2 regions of the Ruania alkalisoli genome follow, and region 2 is predicted to be linked to the other one. Evidence: predicted binding sites of a transcription regulator. Region 2 holds the regulator's gene; the other holds the start of a gene.
What was found. Region 2 encodes LexA, which represses DNA repair genes until DNA is damaged. Its sites were predicted from a motif close to TCGAACANNTGTTCGA; they were not measured.

Region 1: a site for LexA is predicted at 6,001-6,016, ahead of IM660_RS10920 (HNH endonuclease signature motif containing protein). Genes of this name have one in related genera too.

Annotation. Positions count from the first base shown of each region.
Region 1 is NZ_CP063169.1:2,449,898-2,459,086, reverse strand. Features, by position in the region: gene IM660_RS10935 (nickel-dependent putative hexonate epimerase) at 1-761, shown strand, start outside; gene IM660_RS10930 (FHA domain-containing protein) at 777-2,486, shown strand; gene leuA (2-isopropylmalate synthase) at 2,662-4,389, shown strand; gene IM660_RS10920 (HNH endonuclease signature motif containing protein) at 4,549-5,937, opposite strand; gene recO (DNA repair protein RecO) at 6,146-6,877, shown strand; gene IM660_RS10910 (isoprenyl transferase) at 6,877-7,668, shown strand; gene IM660_RS10905 (DedA family protein) at 7,703-8,302, opposite strand; gene IM660_RS10900 (Fur family transcriptional regulator) at 8,341-8,745, opposite strand; gene IM660_RS10895 (metal ABC transporter permease) at 8,761-9,189, opposite strand, start outside.
Region 2 is NZ_CP063169.1:1,783,662-1,792,850, reverse strand. Features, by position in the region: gene nrdR (transcriptional regulator NrdR) at 1-291, opposite strand, end outside; gene IM660_RS07810 (LysM peptidoglycan-binding domain-containing protein) at 462-785, opposite strand; gene lexA (transcriptional repressor LexA) at 1,126-1,893, shown strand; gene IM660_RS07800 (L-lactate dehydrogenase) at 1,982-2,938, opposite strand; gene IM660_RS07795 (ATP-dependent DNA helicase) at 3,023-4,951, opposite strand; gene hflX (GTPase HflX) at 5,115-6,623, opposite strand; gene IM660_RS07785 (class I SAM-dependent methyltransferase) at 6,747-7,343, shown strand; gene IM660_RS07780 (diaminopimelate epimerase) at 7,392-8,327, opposite strand; gene miaA (tRNA (adenosine(37)-N6)-dimethylallyltransferase MiaA) at 8,324-9,189, opposite strand, start outside.

The sequences.
Region 1 (9,189 bases), 670 kb from region 2:
CGGCCGTCTACGGCATCGAGAACAACCTCGGCAACTTGCTGACGCCTGTGCGCGCCTGCTTCAACTGGGCCGAGGAAGAGTTCCTCGGTCATCTGCCCGATGTCTACCTGCAGGTGGTGATGAACTACGACGACGCCGGCCACCTGGTGCACACCGGCGTCTTCGTCGGCGACGATCTCGACACCTACTACGCGGCCGCACGCGCGAGCATGGCGCAGAACATCACCACCTTCGATGAGCCGGTGCACAAGATCGTGGCCGTGATGCAGGCGGACGAGTTCCATGCCACCTGGGTGGCGAACAAGGCGGTCTACCGCACGAGGATGGCGATGGCCGACGGCGGCGAGCTGCTCATCATCGCCCCCGGTGTGGAGCGCTTCGGAGAGCAGCCCGAGGTGGACGCCCTCATCCGCAAGTACGGCTACCTCAGCAAGGCGGAGGTCCTGGAGAAGTACGCCACCGAGGCCGACATGCAGGAGATCCCGCACGCCACGGCACACCTGGTGCATGGCAGCGCCGAAGGGCGCTTTCGCATCACCTACGCCCCCGGCGGGTTGAGCCGCGAGGAGGTGGAATCGGTCGGCTACGGCTATCTCGACATGGAGGAGGCGTTGCGCCGGTACGATCCGGAGATGATGCGGGACGGGTGGAACACGATGGACGACGGGGAGCGGGTCTTCTTCATCTCCACGCCCTCGGCCGGCCTGTGGTCCACGGCTGACCGCCTCGCCGCACGTGCCACCCACGAGCTGCATCCCTAGAAGGCGAGGAAGTACGTGCCTGGGCTCTTCTCTCTGAACGCTGACGCCAAGGGGTTCATGGATCCCCCGGCCGACCGTCCGCGGTGGCCGGATACGTGGACGCTGCGCCGGACCCGGGGAGAGGCACTTGAGCAGTTGACGCGTGCCTATGCCGGCTGGCGCAGGACGATCGCGGGTCTGCTCGCTGTCCTCCTCGCGTGCGGTGCGCTCGTTCTGGTGGGAATGGGCATATCCGGTGACGGCGCAGCGAGCCTGGCCATGATGGCTGGGGGAGGCGTGGCCGCACTCGCGGGTCTGATCACGTCCGCGTATGTGACGGTGACAGGGTGGGCTCTCGTCGGGGCGATCCGCGCATGGTCCGCGCTGCGACCCCAAGACGGCGGACCCGGGTCCGGGCGTGTGTGGGCTCTCCCGTTCCTGCTCCGGCTGGTGCTGGCGGTCGCCGCCACGGCGTTCACCGTTCTCGTGCTGATCGGCATCATCGAGGACGTTCCGCTCGTCCCCGCTGAGGCGGCACTCGTGCGCGGGGCAGTGACGTTGGTGTGCGCACTCTCGGCCGTGTTCGTGCTGGCCGGCGGCCTGCTCGCGAGCGCAGCGGTTCGGTCGCAGGGTACTGAGCCGGCAGGCAGGGGCGGTACTTCTGCCGCTCCGGGAGGGGTGCCGGAGGTTCCACCGCGCCCACCGGGTGTGGAGCATGGCGTGGCGACGCCGATGGCGGGCAGCGTCGTTCCCGCTGCTGGTCCTCACGGTGGTGGAGCTCAGGCTGCCGGGGCTCACGCTGCTGGCGCCTCGGCTGCTCCCGGTGGTCAGAGCCCGTATGCACGGCCGACGGTGCATGCTCCCGTACCACCTCGACCGGGAAGTGCGGCTCCGGCTGTCCCTGACCATGCTGCACCCTCGGGCCTCGCGAGTGCAGCACCGGTGGCTGGTGACCCATCGGCTGGTGGTTCTGCCCACGACGAGACAGTGCTGGGAGCGCCGCGGCGCGATGCCACGCCGCAACCCGGATCGCCGGGTGGAGGCTCCGACGCCGGATCGTTGCCGGTCTCGAACCTGGAACCGTGGGCGCCGCCCGCGCCGCCCGCGCCGCATGAGACACCTGCGACGCCTGCTCTGCCTGAGATGACCCTTCAGCCGGACCCGCACACCCAGACGTGGTCGGAGCCCGATCATCTGCACTCAATGCCCAACCACCACGATCCGGAGCGACCGCCTCATGCTGCGGCTGTGGCTGCGCCGGGCAACCCGTGGTCGACAACGGCACAGCCTGGCCATGCCGCGCCGGGAGAACCTAGCCATACCGTGCCGGGAGAAGCCGGGGAACCGGACAACGAGGAGACCCGTCTCGCGATGGCCCGGCAACAGCCGGGTCGGATGCGGTTCCACACCAACGACGGTCGTGTCATCGGCAGTGAGGGTGTGAGCCTCGTCGGCCGGGCACCGGCGCCTCGGGACCAGGAGCAGGTGGCTGCCCTCGTCACACTGGACGATGGAGCGGTCTCGAAGACTCACCTCCAGATCCGGATCTCCGGTCCGCGCGCGTGGGTGACCGACCGGGCGTCGACGAACGGCACCATGCTCGTCACTGCGACCGGACAGGAGCGCCGCCTGACGGCCTGGGAGGAGGCGCCGGTCGCTCCCGGTGAGATGGTGCGGATCGGCGCCACCGAACTGCACGTCGCTGAGGATCGCGCACCAGGTGCTCGCACAGAGACGAGTAGTTGAGGCGCACGGGGTGCTCTGCCTGGCGTGGTACTGTCCTGACATGCGCATCAGCGTCAGCCTCCTCCTTCGCTGCCGCGGCGAGGCCCACTAGGCCGGATCCTCGTCGCGGAGTGCAGTGGTGCCCGGCCCCACCCGAACCACAGCACTGAGAAGTACAGCGACGAAGGATGAATCCATGACGCAACGCACTACCTATGGCATGCCGGTCGGCAAGTACCACCCGTTCGTCGGCGTCGACCTGCCAGATCGTACGTGGCCCAGCCGCACCATCACCGCACCACCCCGGTGGCTGTCTACCGACCTGCGGGACGGCAACCAGGCCCTCATCGAACCCATGGACGCCACCCGGAAGCGGCGGATGTTCGATCTGCTCGTCGCGATGGGTTACAAGGAGATCGAGGTCGGCTTCCCCTCGGCGTCACAGACCGATTTCGACTTCGTCCGCAGCATCATTACCGACGAAGCGATCCCTGAGGACGTCACCATCTCCGTGCTGACGCAGGCGCGACGCGAGCTCATCGAGAGGACTGTGCAGTCGCTCGAGGGTGCTCCGCGGGCGACGGTGCACATGTACAACGCCACAGCGCCGGTGTTCCGGGAGATCGTCTTCCGCAACGACCGCGCAGCGACCAAGGAGTTGGCGACCGCCGGCACCCAGCACGTGATCGACTACGGCGAGAAGATCCTCGGCCCGGACACGGAGCTGGGATACGAGTATTCGCCCGAGATCTTCATCGACACCGAGATGGACTTCGCGCTGGAGGTCTGCGAGGGAGTCATGGACGTGTGGGCACCCGAAGCAGGCCGGGAGATCATCCTCAACCTGCCGGCGACGGTGGAGCGGGCGACGCCGAACGTCTACGCCGATCAGATCGAGTGGATGAGCCGCCACCTGAGCAGGCGAGAGCACGTCGCACTCTCGGTGCACCCGCACAATGACCGTGGGACGGCCGTCGCCGCGGCGGAGCTGGCGGTGATGGCCGGGGCCGACAGGATCGAAGGGTGCCTGTTCGGGCAGGGTGAGCGCACCGGGAACGTCGACCTGGTGACGCTGGGAATGAACCTCTACAGCCAGGGCATCGACCCTGGTATTGACTTCTCCGACATCGACGGGATCCGCCGGACGGTCGAGTATTGCACCCAGATGGACGTGCACCCGCGGCACCCCTACGGCGGTGATCTGGTGTACACGGCCTTCTCGGGATCGCACCAGGACGCGATCAAGAAGGGCTTCACCGTCCGCAACGAGCGCGTCGCCGCAGCTGGTGACGACACCGAGGTGCCGTGGGACGTGCCGTACCTGCCTGTCGACCCGGAGGATGTGGGCCGCAACTACGAGGCCGTCATCCGGGTGAACTCCCAGTCCGGCAAGGGCGGGGTGGCCTACCTGCTGCAGAGCACCCGGAACCTCGACCTGCCGCGCCGGTTGCAGATCGAGTTCTCCCAGAGCGTGCAGAAGCACACCGACTCCTTCGGTGGGGAGATGAGTGCGGAGCGGCTGTGGGAGATCTTCTCCGACGAGTACCTGCCGGCAGGCGAGCACGGGGGACTGACGCCGTGGGGCCGCTTCACGCTGCGTGCCACCCAGGTCTCGTCTGCCGGGGACGGGAGCGACGATGTGCTCACTGCCACCATCGTCGACGGCGACGAGGAGAGCACCGTCCAGGCGCGTGGGAACGGCCCGGTAGCGGCTTTCACAGCAGCTCTGGCGCAGCTCGGTGTCGAGGTGTCGGTGCTGGACTATGCCGAGCATGCGCTCTCTGAGGGGGGCGACGCATCAGCGGTCGCCTACGTCGAGTGCGACGTGGCCGACCAGGTGATCTGGGGCGTCGGCATCGATCCGTCGATCACGACGGCGTCGCTCAAGGCGATCGTCTCCGCCGTCAATCGCGCGGTGCGCTGAGTTCCCGAGACTGGCGCAACAACGCTCCTGACCGCCTGTCACCAAGCGGATGCGGTCAGGCCTGAGAGAGGTGCCGACCGACCGTGACCCGGTCTGCGTCACCTCTCCCGGCCGAGGGCGCCACCTGGACCCACCCGGTTCTGGTGGCGCCCTCGTGCGCTATCCGTCGGGACCGGCGATCGTGTCATCGTCGTGACCGGCGTGCAGGCGTGCCGGGAGCTCGCAGGCGGGCAGGTGTTGATACCCGAGGGGGTGCCCTCCCGGTCGCGTGAAGTGCCAGTGATCGGCATGTCGACGGATCGTGATGTCGCGCTGATGGACGTAGGCATGATGGTGCCAGCACAGCAAGATGCCGTGCTTGACATCGGTGGTGCCTCCGCGTGACCACCAGGTGCTGTGGTGGATCTCGCCCCATCCTGGTGGTGCGTCGCATCCCGGGAACTGACAGTGCCTGTCTCGTGCCCAGATCGCCCGGGTTTGTGCGGGTGTGTGCAGGCGGCGGCTGCGGCCCACATCGAGCGGCTGACCCGCCGGGTCGAGCACCACGCGGGTGAACTCACCACCGCACGCGTGTGTGGCGAGCTGGGCGAAGGCGATCGGTGAGCCGTCCCCGAGTGTCGCGGGCTCAGCACCACGGAGTACACCGTAGGGAAGCCGAGGATCTATCTGGTCAGGATCGCCCGGGCGCGCGGGCGGGGTCTTGGTCAGGAGGTGAAGCGTCTCGCCAGGTACATGCACCAACAGTGTGGGACGTACGCGGGCGTGCGGCTGGAACGAACCGGAGTCGAGGGCGTGGCGGGCCATCGCGACTATCGCGGCGCCCTGGTGCTGGGAGCGGGTCCGGTCATCGTCCTCGGCTGGCGTGCCGATGATCGCATCCAGCGCGTGGGCGAGGGTCTGGCCGCTCTGCGTCGTCAGCCATCCGTCCAGCTGGTATCCGTCGAGGGTGGAGGACAGATGCACGTGCTCGGTAGCGCTCTGTTCACGCCAGTTGCGGTCTGCCCCTTCTGGGTCGGCCCGGATCGTCCACGCCGCCAGCACCCGCGCGAAGGAGTCCGGTGGCAGAAGTCTGGCCTGCTGCACCAGGAACGCCTCACCCGTGTGGGAGTCCGCGAGGTGCTCGAGGAGAACGGGGTTCTTCGTCGCCTCCCGGGCCAGGAGTGTCGCGTGGTCGATGCTGATCTCCCCGGATGATGCTGCGGCCTCGGTGAGGGGGAGGTGGGCGGCGAGTCGCTGCGCGGTCCGCAGCCGTGCGGCGGTCGGTGCCTTGCGTCGTCCGGTCGCGTCGGCCCACCACGTCGTCAGGCTGCGATGGCCATGCAGCGACCAGACGCCGTCGGCCTCGACGGTCCTCATCACCCGGTTGGTGACGGCCTCTACCCGGCGCTGGACCTGTTCGACGTGCTCGACGACCCCCCGCAACCTCGAGGAGTCCAGCTGGTGGAGGTCTGCCTCCAGCAGCCGGTCCAACTCGGTGCTGATCTGGGCGAGCACCGTCTCCACACCGGACTGGTCTGTGGTCCGCTGCGTACCGTCGATGACTGTCATGCTCACCCCCCTGCGACGACTCGTTCAGGCTCGGTTTCCGTTCGCTTTGACCTCACTCGAATCTAGAACAAAAGTTCGATAAGAGCAAGAGTCTTCGGCAGAATAGCAATGATTTTTCGTGGTGGGGGTTGTGGATAGAGGTGCATCGGGAAGGCATCTCGCGGCGCGGGAGATCCTTCTCCGCGCCGTCGTGGGAGACAATGGCTCGGTGAAGCTCTACCGGGACGAGGCGATCGTGCTGCGCACCCACAAGCTGGGTGAAGCCGACCGGATCGTCACGCTGCTCACGCGCAACTACGGGCAGGTGCGGGCAGTGGCCAAGGGGGTGCGGCGTACGTCCTCCAAGTTCGGTGCCCGGCTCGAACCCTTCGCGGTGATCGACGTGCAGCTGTACGCCGGTCGCTCGCTCGACGTGATCACCCAGGTGGACACCCTCGCTCCGCACGGGCGCGCCCTCGGCTCCGACTACAGTCTGTTCACCACGGCCACCGCGATGGCGGAGACCGCCGATCGGCTGACCGAGGTGCCCGGTGAGCCGGCGACGCAGCAGTACCTGCTCCTGGCGGGGGCGCTGCGCGCACTGGCCGATCGTCGGCACCCGGCCACGCTGGTCCTGGACTCCTACCTGTTGCGTGCCCTCGCCGTCGGGGGATGGGCGCCCTCGTTCACTGAGTGTGCCCGGTGTGGCGAATCCGGGCCGCACCGCGCCTTCTCGGCTCCCGTGGGTGGCGCGGTCTGCATGGGGTGCCGGCCACCCGGAGCCGCTTCCCCCGCGCCCGAGACTTTCGCGCTGCTGGGCGCGTTGCTGGCAGGGGAGTGGGCGAGCGCCGAGGCGAGCGAGGAGAAGCACAGACGGGAGGCGTCGGGCCTGGTGGCGGTATATACACAGTGGCACTTGGAGCGGCAGTTGCGTTCGTTGCGGCACGTGGAGCGCGCCTGATGGCGTCCGGCCCTCCTATACCCCCACCGGAGCATCCCTCGGGTGCGCGCCCACCGCAGCTGCCCGCTCAGCTCGTGCCACAGCATGTCGCCATCGTGATGGACGGCAACGGCCGCTGGGCCAACGCCCGCGGGCTCTCCCGGAACGAGGGCCACGCCGCCGGCGAAGCCGTGCTGCTGGATGTGGTCGCTGGTGCGATCGAGCTGGGTATCGGTCACATCAGCGCCTACGCCTTCTCTACCGAGAACTGGAAGCGCTCCCCGGCCGAGGTGCGCTTCCTGATGGGATTCAACCGGGATGTCCTGCGCCGTCGGCGCGACCAGATGAACGCCTGGGGAGTGCGCGTCCGGTGGGCTGGCCGCCGTCCGAAGCTGTGGCGCTCGGTGATCAACGAGCTTGAGGAGGCCGAATGGCTGACGGCAGGCAACACCACCTGCACCCTGACGATGTGCGTGAACTACGGTGGCCGTGCCGAGATTGCCGACGCGGCCCGCGCCATCGGCCGGGAGGTCGCCGCCGGACGGCTCGATCCCGAGCGCATCACCGAGAAGACCGTCGCGCGTTACCTCGATGAACCCGATATGCCGGACGTGGACCTCCTGATGCGCACCTCCGGCGAGCAGCGCACCTCGAACTTCCTGCTGTGGCAGTCCGCCTATGCCGAGATGGTCTTCATCGACAAGCCGTGGCCGGACTGCGACCGCCGGGATCTGTGGGAGGCGGCCCAGATCTACGCCAGCCGCGACCGGCGGTACGGCGGAGCGGTCGACACTCCCACCGCGTCCCACTGATTCGCGTGCTCGCGAGCATGCTCTGGTCGGCAGGCTACGAGTGCTCATGCCGTGGCGCGAGTGCAGCGTCCGCAGCGGGGACGTCGTCGCCGACGGCCTCCTGGGTGCCGGCCACAGATCCAGATGCTGGGATGGCAGCCACCCGGTCCCGCCGCCGTCGGAGCATGACGAGGGCTGTCACGCCTGCGGCCACGAGCACCACGATGACCCCGATCCCCACGGGCGACCCTGCGGCGGCGGCCAGCGCCGCCTCCCACACGGCGAATCCGATCGTGGAGTAGATCGTCCCCCAGGCCAGGGCTCCCGGGATCTGCGCGAGGGCGTACTTCCACCAGGTGATCCGCAGCACTCCGGCTGCCGCCTGCACCATCGACTGGAATCCGACCGTGACGTAGCACAGCGGAACCGCGACCAACCCCCAGCGCCGGATGGCGACGATCCCCGCGTCAGCGCCGCCGGCCGCGAGCCAGTCGTGGATCCGCTTGCGCCAGCCGTGGTCGGGGTGGGTGCGACGCAGCGCCTGGTCGGTCGGAATCCGTCCGATCCAGTAGAGCAACTGGCCACGCAACCATGCTCCGGCCGACAAGGACGCCAGCACCAGCGCGAACGGAAACCCGGTCAGGAACTCAGGCACGCGTTCTCACCACCGGCCGATGGCGCATGCCACCGCGATCATGAGTCCTCGCTCTGCTGCCTCGCCGTGCACGCGGCGCACAACCCGAACAGCTCTGCGGTGTGCTCGACCGCGGTGAACCCGTGCTGGGCGCCGACGGTCGCGGCCCACTTCTCCACACTGGCCGCGTCCAGCTCGACGGTGGCCCCGCAGCGCCGGCACACGAGGTGGTGATGGTGACCGCGAGAGGCGCACTGCCGGTAGAGCGACTCGCCGTCGGCGTTGCGCAGCACATCCAGGTCGCCGTTATCCGCCATCACCTGCACCGTCCGGTACACGGTGGCCAGGCCGATGCCCTCGCCGCGGTCCCTCAGCATCTCGTGCAGCTGCTGGGCGCTGCGGAAGTCGTCGGTCCCCGCGAGAAGGTCACTCACGGCCGCACGCTGGCGTGTCATGCGCTGCATCGCAAGTTCCTCCTGTCACAGATGTACGTCATCGGCCACGTCCGGGTGCGGATCGGCGGCACGCACCCGCCGCGGTCGCACGACCGCTCGTACCGTAGCCACCCCAGCGTAAACGGTCACGGCGAGAACCACGATCGTGGCGCCCGGGGCGAGAGGTTCGGTGAAAGTGATCAGCAGTCCACCCACGCACACGAGGGCGCCGATGACCATGGCCGCCGACATGGTTCGGCGGAAGGACGACGTCAGCTGCTGGGCGATCGCGACCGGGACGATCATCAGCGCACTGACCAGCAACAGCCCCACCACCCGCATCGAGACCGTTACGGTCAACGCTGCGACGATGGCGATCAGGATGGTCAGCACACGCACCGGAAGACCGGACGAGCGAGCGAATTCCGGGTCGTGGCTGACGGCGAACAGTGCCGTCCGCAGCCCGATCCCGAC
Region 2 (9,189 bases):
CACACCCGTGGAGCGGACGGCCTCTTCGACCTGCTGAGCCAGCAGCGCCAGGTCATCATCGGAGACAGGACGACCCTGACAGGCCTTACGTACGCCCGCGATGATCTTGTCGCGGCTGAACGGTTCCACAGCGCCTGACCGCTTGGCCACGCTCAAGCTGGTGCTCTCGACGGTCGTGAAACGCCGCCCGCACTCGGGACACTGCCTACGTCGACGGATGGAGGCTCCGTCGTCAGCCGTGCGTGAATCCACCACACGGGAGTCGCTGTGACGACAGAACGGACAATGCACCGGTCGGGATCCCTCTCCTCGAACGAGTGGCCGCACCTACCATATCTGCGGCAATCACATCAGTGTAACTACTAGATGTAGGGAAACCGTAGACATCAAGCAGGCCCCAACGCAAGTAGTCGTCACGAGGGCGATGCCAAGACTGCCGAGGCACGGGCGATCGCGGCCGCTCAGCCCTCCACTGGAATGCTCAACTGCTGCCCGGCATGCACCGTGGAGTCCGCCAGACTGTTCAACGTCATGATCTGATCGATCACCACACGCACGTCCTCGCCCGGACCCGCCGCCTGCTGGGCGATTCCCCACAGGCTCTCCCCCGGGCCGACCGTGACCGTGGCCACCTCGGACGGCAGAGCCTCATCCGCGGGCAGCGCGAGACCGAGCAGAGAGCCGATCCCGGCAGCGACCACGAGCGCCAGGACGCTGAGAACGATCTGCCCACGAACCGTGAGCCGCAGGCGCCCCTCGGCCGACCGGGCCGGATGCGAACTCACCTGGCGATCACTGTCCGGTGACACAGCCGGCACCGAGCGCGGTCGCTCCGCTGGCAGTACAGAGGGTATGGACGGCGCTCCGGGAGCGAAAGCGGGCACGGCCACGAGATGACGACGTCGGGCCGATACGGGGGCGATCTCCGGGACGGGAAGGGCCAGGGCGCTCATCTGCGCTCTCCTCTCACTAGTGCTCTCGGCGAGTGTTCACATCTAGCGACTCGAACACTCGTTCGTCGAACATCTGTTGCGACAGTAGCACGCATGTGCGAGAGTTGTCGACACGCCAATCGAACAGATGTTTCCGAAGTGTCGGTGCTCGCCGTAGGGTGAATACCGACACATGCAGAGCACACCACCGACCACTGACATCGACGCCACCGTCGACGCCCGAGGCACCTTGGAGGAAGCCGTGAGCCCCGCGAAGCCAGCCGACCCGAAGGACCGTCCCGGACCGGACGGGCTCAGCCCGCGTCAGCGGAAGATCATGGACTCGATCCGCATCAGCCTGGAGAAGAAGGGGTACCCACCCACGATGCGCGAGATCGGCCAGGCCGTCGGCCTGGCGAGCCCGTCGTCGGTGAAGTACCAGCTCCATCTGCTGGAGAAGAAGGGGTATCTACGACGCGACCCCGTCTCCACGCGGGCCATCGAGATCATTCACCCTGACGATGCTCAGGAGGTCAGTGCGGATCCAGCCACCTTCGCCATGCACGACGGCGAGGAGTCCGGCGTGCGCGCCACCTACGTCCCGGTCGTCGGGCGGATCGCCGCGGGTGGCCCGATCCTGGCCGAGCAGGCCGTCGAGGACGTCTTCCCGCTTCCTCGGCAACTCGTGGGCGAGGGAGAACTATTCCTGCTGAAGGTGGTCGGCGACTCGATGATCGATGCCGCCATCTGCGACGGCGACTGGGTGGTCGTCCGACAACAGAAGGTAGCCGAGAACGGTGAGATCGTCGCAGCAATGATCGATGGGGAGGCCACCGTGAAGACGCTGAAGCGTACTCCGGACGCTCTGTGGCTGCTACCCGCGAACGAGGCCTACCACCCGATCGACGGCACCGACGCCGAGATCCTCGGTCGTGTGGTGAGCGTGCTCCGTTCTCTCTGAGCCGACACAGCTCTCTGAGCCGACAGATGTCACTCTGATCTGCCCCAGGCCGCTCCGACCGGACATGACCTGGGCAGATCAGGACCCATCAGAATCCGCATCGCCGGGCAGTGGCACGCACAGAGGCAGCGCTTGCTTGCAACGCCGCCACCTCGGCCGCGTCCAGCGGGATCTCCAGCTGGCGGGCGACGCCCGTACGATCGACGACCGACGGTACGGACAGGCACACGTCAGAGATTCCGCGGTAGTCCCGGAGCCTGCTCGAGACCGGGAGCACGGCACCCTCACCTCGGAGAATGGCTTGGCTGATCCTCGTCGCCGCCAGCCCGATGGCATAGTTCGTCGCGCCCTTGCCCTCGATGATCCGGTATGCCGACTCGACGACCTCACGCGCAATCCCATCGCGCACCGTTGCGCCGAGTTCGCTGAACTCCCGCACCGGCACTCCCCCGATCGTCGCCGAGCTCCAGATCGGCACCTCTGAGTCCCCGTGCTCGCCGAGCACATAGGCATGGACGTTGCGCACGGCGACACCACACGCACCGGCAACCAGATAGCGCAGCCTAGACGAGTCCAGCACGGTCCCGGAGCCGAGCACCCGCCGAGCCGGCAGTCCGGAGATCTGCTGGGCGGCATAGGTCACGACGTCCACGGGGTTGGTGACCATGAGATAGATGGCATCCGGGGCGACCTCGACCAGATCCGGCAGCAACGTCCGCATCAGCCCCACGGTCCGTTCGGCAAGCTCCATCCGGCTCTGCCCCGGTCGTTGCTTCGCCCCAGCGGTCACCACGACCAGATCCGCTCCTGCGCAGATGCCGACCTCGTCAGAGCCATCGACACTGCCCATGGGCATGTACTCGATCCCATGGGCCAGATCAAGCGCCTCCGCACGGACCTTGGCGCCGTTGACGTCGTAGAGCACCACCCGGCGCGCCACACCATTGATCAGGGCCGCGTAAGCGTATGTGGCGCCGACCGACCCGGCCCCGACGACGGCGATCGTGCTCAACCCGGTGCCTGCCGACGCGGTTGCGTTGTTCATCTGCGCACCTCCACACCGTGAGAATAGCGAGTGACGCCGTTGCAGCGGCAGCCGCGGATCACTACCGTCACGACATCTCGACCGTTACGACGCCGCGAGCCGGCGAAGCGCGGCTCGCACCACCGCAGGATCGGTGGTCGGCCACAGGGGCGGCAGGCTCGCCGCCAGGAAGCTGCCGTATCGCGCGGTCCGAAGTCGAGGGTCGAGCACGGCCACGACACCCCTGTCGCTCGTTGACCGGATCAATCGTCCTGCCCCCTGCGCGAGGAGCAGTGCGGCGTGCGTGGCCGAGACCGCCATGAACCCGTTACCACCACCTGCTGCCACAACCTCAGTGCGCGCGGCCTTGACCGGATCGTCCGGGCGAGGGAAGGGAATGCGATCGATGAGGACGAGACGGTTGGACGAACCCGGGACGTCCACGCCCTGCCACAGCGACAGGGTGCCGAACAACGAGGCTGCCGGATCGGCAGCGAACTCCCGCACCAGGGTCGGCAGCACGTCATCGCCCTGCAGCAGTACGGGAGTGTCGAGCCGCTCGCGCATGGCCTCGGCGGCGAGCTGGGCGCCGCGGCGGGACGAGAACAGCCCGAGCGTGCCGCCTCCTGCGGCCGTGATCAGCTCCGCGATCTCGTCCAGCACCTTCTCGTCCGTGCCGTCGCGGCCCGGCGGCGGCAGGTGCTTGGCAATATAGAGAATGCCCTGCTTGCCGTAGTCGAAGGGAGACTCGACCACTTCACCGCGATAGGTGCCGGGCGCCAGTCCGAGTGCACCGCCGGTGGCATCGAAGCTTCCGCCGAGGCTCAGCGTGGCTGAGGTGAGGACGGCGGACCGGCCCGACAGGAGTTCCCCGGCGATAGGACCGGCCACATTCAGCGGGGCGACCATGAGTCGCGATCCTTCACCTGGGCGCCGCCCACGCTCGCACCAGAGCACGTCGACCTTGTCGGCCACCCGGTCCGAGAGCAATCGGTCAGCAACCTCGAAGAGCACCAGCAGTGCGCTCTTGGCCATGCTCATCCCGCCGGCCGCGTCGCCCTTGCCCTCCCCCTTCATGGTCGCCATGCCCTCACGTGCGGCGTCGGCGATGGAACGAACGACGGCGGTCAGCTCGGTGGGCAGGCCCGTCTGCAGTCTGCCTTCGGGTACCTGCATCAGCAGTGTGCGCAGCTCGGCCGCGGCAGCGTCCATCTCCGGCAGAGCCACCCCGCCATGACGCCGGGCAGTCCGGGCGGTGCGTTCGACGACCGCGGCCGAGAGCTCAACCGTGGCCTGAGCGGTCACCCGGTCGGAGAGTTCGTGTGCCTCATCCACGAGGAGGATCTCGTGCTCGGGCAGCACCTTGGGGGATCCGGAGGCGGCGATTCCGAGCATGGCGTGATTGGTCACGACCAGATCGGCTTCCCGCGCGGCTGCACGAGCCCGCTCAGGGAAGCACTCCTCCAGCAATGGGCACTTCTGTCCCAGGCACTCCATCGAGGTGATCGAGACCTGACGCCAGGCTCGCTCACTCACTCCGGGGACGAGGTCGTCCCGGTCGCCGGTCTCGGTCTCGGTCGCCCACTCACGCAGCCGCACCACCTGGCCGCCCAGGCTGTCCTCTGCGGCCTCCTCTCCCGGGTGCTCCTCGGCCGCCGACGGCGCAGCCTCGCTCGCGGAGAAGAGCGCACCTTCGTCGTCGTCCGGGTAGCCGCCGGCAAGCTTGTGCTTGCACACGTAGTTGTGCCATCCCTTGAGCAGGGCGACCTCGGGTTGCCGCGGCAGACGGTCGGCGAGCGCGTCGGCCACCAGGGGGAGGTCGTGCCCGATGACCTGGCGCTGCAGCGCCAGGGTGGCGGTGGAGACGATCGCGCGCTGACCAGACGTGACGGCGTGCATGAGGGTGGGGACCAGGTACGCGAGCGACTTCCCCGTCCCGGTTCCGGCCTGCACGAGCAGGTGGCTGCCGTCGTCGAGCGTGTCCGCCACGGCCCGGGCCATGGCGTGCTGGCCCTCCCGGCGGGCGCCGCCCATCGCCGCCACGACCGCATCGAGCACCGGATCGATCGGGTGCTCGTCGGCGGTGCCGGTCGGCCTATCGGCCGTGGTGGTGGGACGAGCGTCAGCGGGCACCAGACGACGGTAGCGTGGACCGCCGCGGTCCGCCGACAACGACGGGCCGAGGTATGGAAACGCCTCAGGAGGCGGCGCGGGCGGCCGCATCGAGCTCGACCGCCAGCGCCTGGTCCACACGGGCAACGAGGCGTGTTCCCTCGGCGAGGTGCTCGGTGGAGATCACTTCGCCCGCGGTGTGGGCGCGGTGGAGCAAGTCACCTCGGGAGTAGGGCACCACGAGGTCGACCTCCGCGGCCGGGCGAGGAAGCAGTTCGGCGATCTTCGCCTGCAGCTCGGCCACTCCCGCGCCGGTCTTGGCTGAGACAGCGATGGCACCGGGCTCGCGGGTGCGCAAGCGCGCGAGGGTCTCCGGTTCGGCGAGATCGGCCTTGTTCAGGGCGATGATCTCGGGGATGTCCTTGACGCCCTCGATGTCGCGGAGCACGTCCCGGACTGCGGTGAGCTGCCCCTCCGGACCGGGGTGAGAGGCGTCCACGACGTGCAGGATGACGTCGGACTCCCCCACCTCCTCCAGGGTGGAACGGAATGCCTCGACCAGCTGCGTCGGCAGATTGCGGACGAATCCGACCGTATCGGCCAGCGTGTAGAGGCGTCCGTCGGCAGTCTCGGCGCGACGGACCGTGGGGTCCAGGGTCGCGAAGAGCGCGTTCTGCACCAGCACTCCGGCCCCTGTGAGCCGGTTCAGCAGCGACGACTTCCCGGCGTTGGTGTACCCGGCGATCGCCACCGACGGCACCGCGCCGGTGCGGCGCGAACTGCGGCGTGCGGCTCGCCCTGGTGCCATCCCCGCGATCTGCCGTCGCAGCTTCGCCATCCGGGTCCGGATGCGACGCCGGTCCAGCTCGATCTTGGTCTCACCGGGTCCGCGCGAGCCGATGCCCTCACCACCGGCAGCCCGGCCACCGGCTTGCCGTGACATCGACTCACCCCAGCCACGCAGGCGGGGCAGCAGGTACTCGAGCTGGGCGAGCTCCACCTGCGCTTTACCTTCGCGGGACTTGGCGTGCTGGGCGAAGATGTCGAGGATCAGAGCCGTCCGGTCGATCACCTTGACCTTGATCACGTCCTCGAGTGCGCGGCGCTGCGAAGGCGCGAGCTCGGAGTCGACGATCACGGTATCGGCACCCGTACTCTTGACCACGTCGGCCAGTTCGGCTGCCTTACCGGAGCCGATGTAGGTCCCGGGATCGGGCGCGGAGCGGCGCTGCAGCAGACCGTCGAGGACCTCCGAACCGGCGGTCTCGGCCAGTGCTGCCAACTCCCGGAGCGAGACTTCCGCATTCTCGGCGCTCCCGCGCGTCCACAGGCCCACGAGCACGACCCGCTCCAGACGCAGTTGCCGGTACTCGACCTCGGTGACGTCCTCGAGTTCGGTGGAGAGCCCGGCAACACGTCGCAGCGCAGCACGCTCGTCGAGGTCGAGCTGGTCACCGTCGTGGGCGCTGTGCTGATCGCCGGAGGCCTGGATGGCCGTTCCCGCCCTCGCCAGGATCCGGGCGACGACATCCTGCGCGCGGTCCTCGGTGGAGGCGTCCGGGTGCGGCGTCGTACGGGCGGAAGGTGCGGTCATGGTGTCCTCTCGAGCGGCAATGTGATGCTCTACGATCCCACCTGCTGCCGCCTGATCCAAGGGATTTCACCCAGAGCACACGCACGCCACCCAGCCGCGGGCCGATGGGTAGGGTGGACGCTCGTGAACAGCCACTACTTCACCTCACCCGAGGGCCCGGGCCGACGGCGCACACTCACCATCACGCTCCGAGGCACCCAGGTGCAGGTACAGGTGGACTCCGGCGTGTTCTCGGCCGACCGGCTCGACCCCGGTACCACGGTGCTGCTGGAGACGGTCGGCGACCCTCCGCCGTCGGGGACACTGCTGGACCTGGGATGCGGCTGGGGACCGATCGCGCTCGCGCTGGCCCGGGCCAGCCCGGCCGCCCGCGTGCTCGCCGTCGACGTCAACGACCGGGCCCTGGAGCTCACCCGACTCAACGGGGCCGGCCACCACATCGAGGCCTGGCGGCCGGAGGAGCTGCTGGCGGTCGAGCCCGACCTTCGGCTGGATGCGTTGTGGTCGAATCCACCGATCCGGATCGGAAAGCCGGCCCTCCACCAGCTGCTACGCACCTGGCTGCCCCGGTTGCGGCCGGGAGCGCTGGCGCACCTGGTGGTGGCCAAGAACCTCGGCTCGGACTCGCTGCAGCGGTGGATCGGTGCCGAGCTGGGGCTGCCGGTCGAACGGGTCGCCAGCTCCAAGGGATTCCGGGTGCTGCAGGTGCAGGGCGCCTGAGCCCGCGCACGTCTGTGTACCTGCGCGCCAGACTGCTCCCGGGATCGACTACAGCGGCGTGACGCGGCCCACCAGCTGCGCCGGCCCGGCGAGCTCGACATGCTGCTCTGCCAAGGCTCGCACTCGCAGCGTGCCACCAGGAACCTGTACCTGCCACTCATCAGGTGCGCCGTCCCCGAACCAGGTGCGCACCGCGAGCGCCGCAGCGCAGGCGCCGGTGCCACACGAAAGCGTCTCCCCTACGCCACGTTCGTGCACCCGCATCCGGACCACGCCCATGGTGACCGTGCCGGTCACCTGACCGTCACGATCCACCTCGTCGACCTCCTGCTCCCCCAGCGGGAGGACGAACTCCACATTCGTGCCGTGCTCGGGCGAGGGGTCCACGCCCGGCGCCCGGTGCAGGTCCAGTTCGTCGAGCTCGTCCGCCGATTCCACCGCCACGACCGTGTGAGGGTTGGGCAGGTCGAGCCGAAGGCCAGGGCGTTGCTCGGTCAGGCCCGGGACCACCACACTGACGTCGAAACCCTCGGCGAGTGCATCCGGTCCGCCGGGGGCCGACCAGACCCCCATGTCGACGGCGTATTCCTCACCTTCTCGCCGAACCTGCAGCACGCCCGCACGGGTCGCGATCGCGGTGGATCCGCCGTCGGGCAGGTCGAGCAGGTTCTCGTGGCGCAGGAAGGCGGTGAACACGCGGATGCCGTTGCCGCACATCTCCGCGACGGAGCCGTCGGCGTTGCGGTAGTCCATGAACCACTCACTGTCAACACTGTCGGCGCCCACCACTCCCGCCGGGACGCCGGGGGCGCTGGTGCGCACGGCGCGGATGACACCATCGGCGCCGAAGCCGGTGTGCCGGTCGGCCACGGCGGCGATGGTCTCGGCGGTCAGCTCCGCCACGCCGTCGGGATCGGCGTAGAGGAGGAAGTCGTTGCCCGTACCGTGGCCCTTGACGAAAGTGGGCAGATCCGCTGCGTTCACCCGATCAGCGTACGTGCCCGGTCCAGCAGATCGTCCCCTGGGGTGAGCCAGGTCACCCGTGGGTCACGGCGGAACCACTTGCGCTGCCGGCGGGCGAGCTGCCGGGTGGTCAGCGCCGTGCTTTCGATCGCCTCGGCCTCGTCGCACTCCCCCCGGATCCACGCGATCGCCTGGGCATAGCCGACGGCACGGGAGGCGGTGCGGCCGTCCTCGAGCCCCTCGGCGAGCAGCAGCTCGGTCTCGGCCGCGAGCCCCTCGGCGAACATCCGCCGGGCGCGGGTATCGATGCGCCGGTCGAGCTCGCCGGTGGGCAGGTCGATGCCGATCTGGACGGCGGGGATCTCGTAGGTGTGATCGGGCAGGTTCGCCGAGAATGGGCGGCCGGTGATCTCGATGACCTCCAGGGCGCGCACGATGCGGCGGGTGTTGGCGCGGTCGATCCTGCGTCCGGCCTCCGGGTCCTGCCGGGTGAGCTCGCCGTGCAGCACCCCAGGGCCCTCCTCAGCTGCGCGACGCTCCCAGGCGGCGCGGACGGCCGGATCGGTGCCGGGGAACTCGATCCGATCCAGCAGCGCTCGCACGTAGAGCCCGGATCCGCCCACCACGATCGCTGCCCGGCCGCGTCCATGGATGGCTGCCACATCGGCCCGTGCCTGCTGTTGGTAGCGGGCGACACTGGCCTCCTCGGTCACCTCCAGCACGTCGAGCTGGTGGTGAGTGATACCGCGGCGCTCGTGCGGACCCAGTTTGGCGGTACCGATATCCATCCCGCGGTAGAGCTGCATCGCGTCGGCGTTCACGATCTCTGCCCCGGATGTGCCGCCAAGCCACTCGGCGAGATCGAGCGCGAGATCCGACTTGC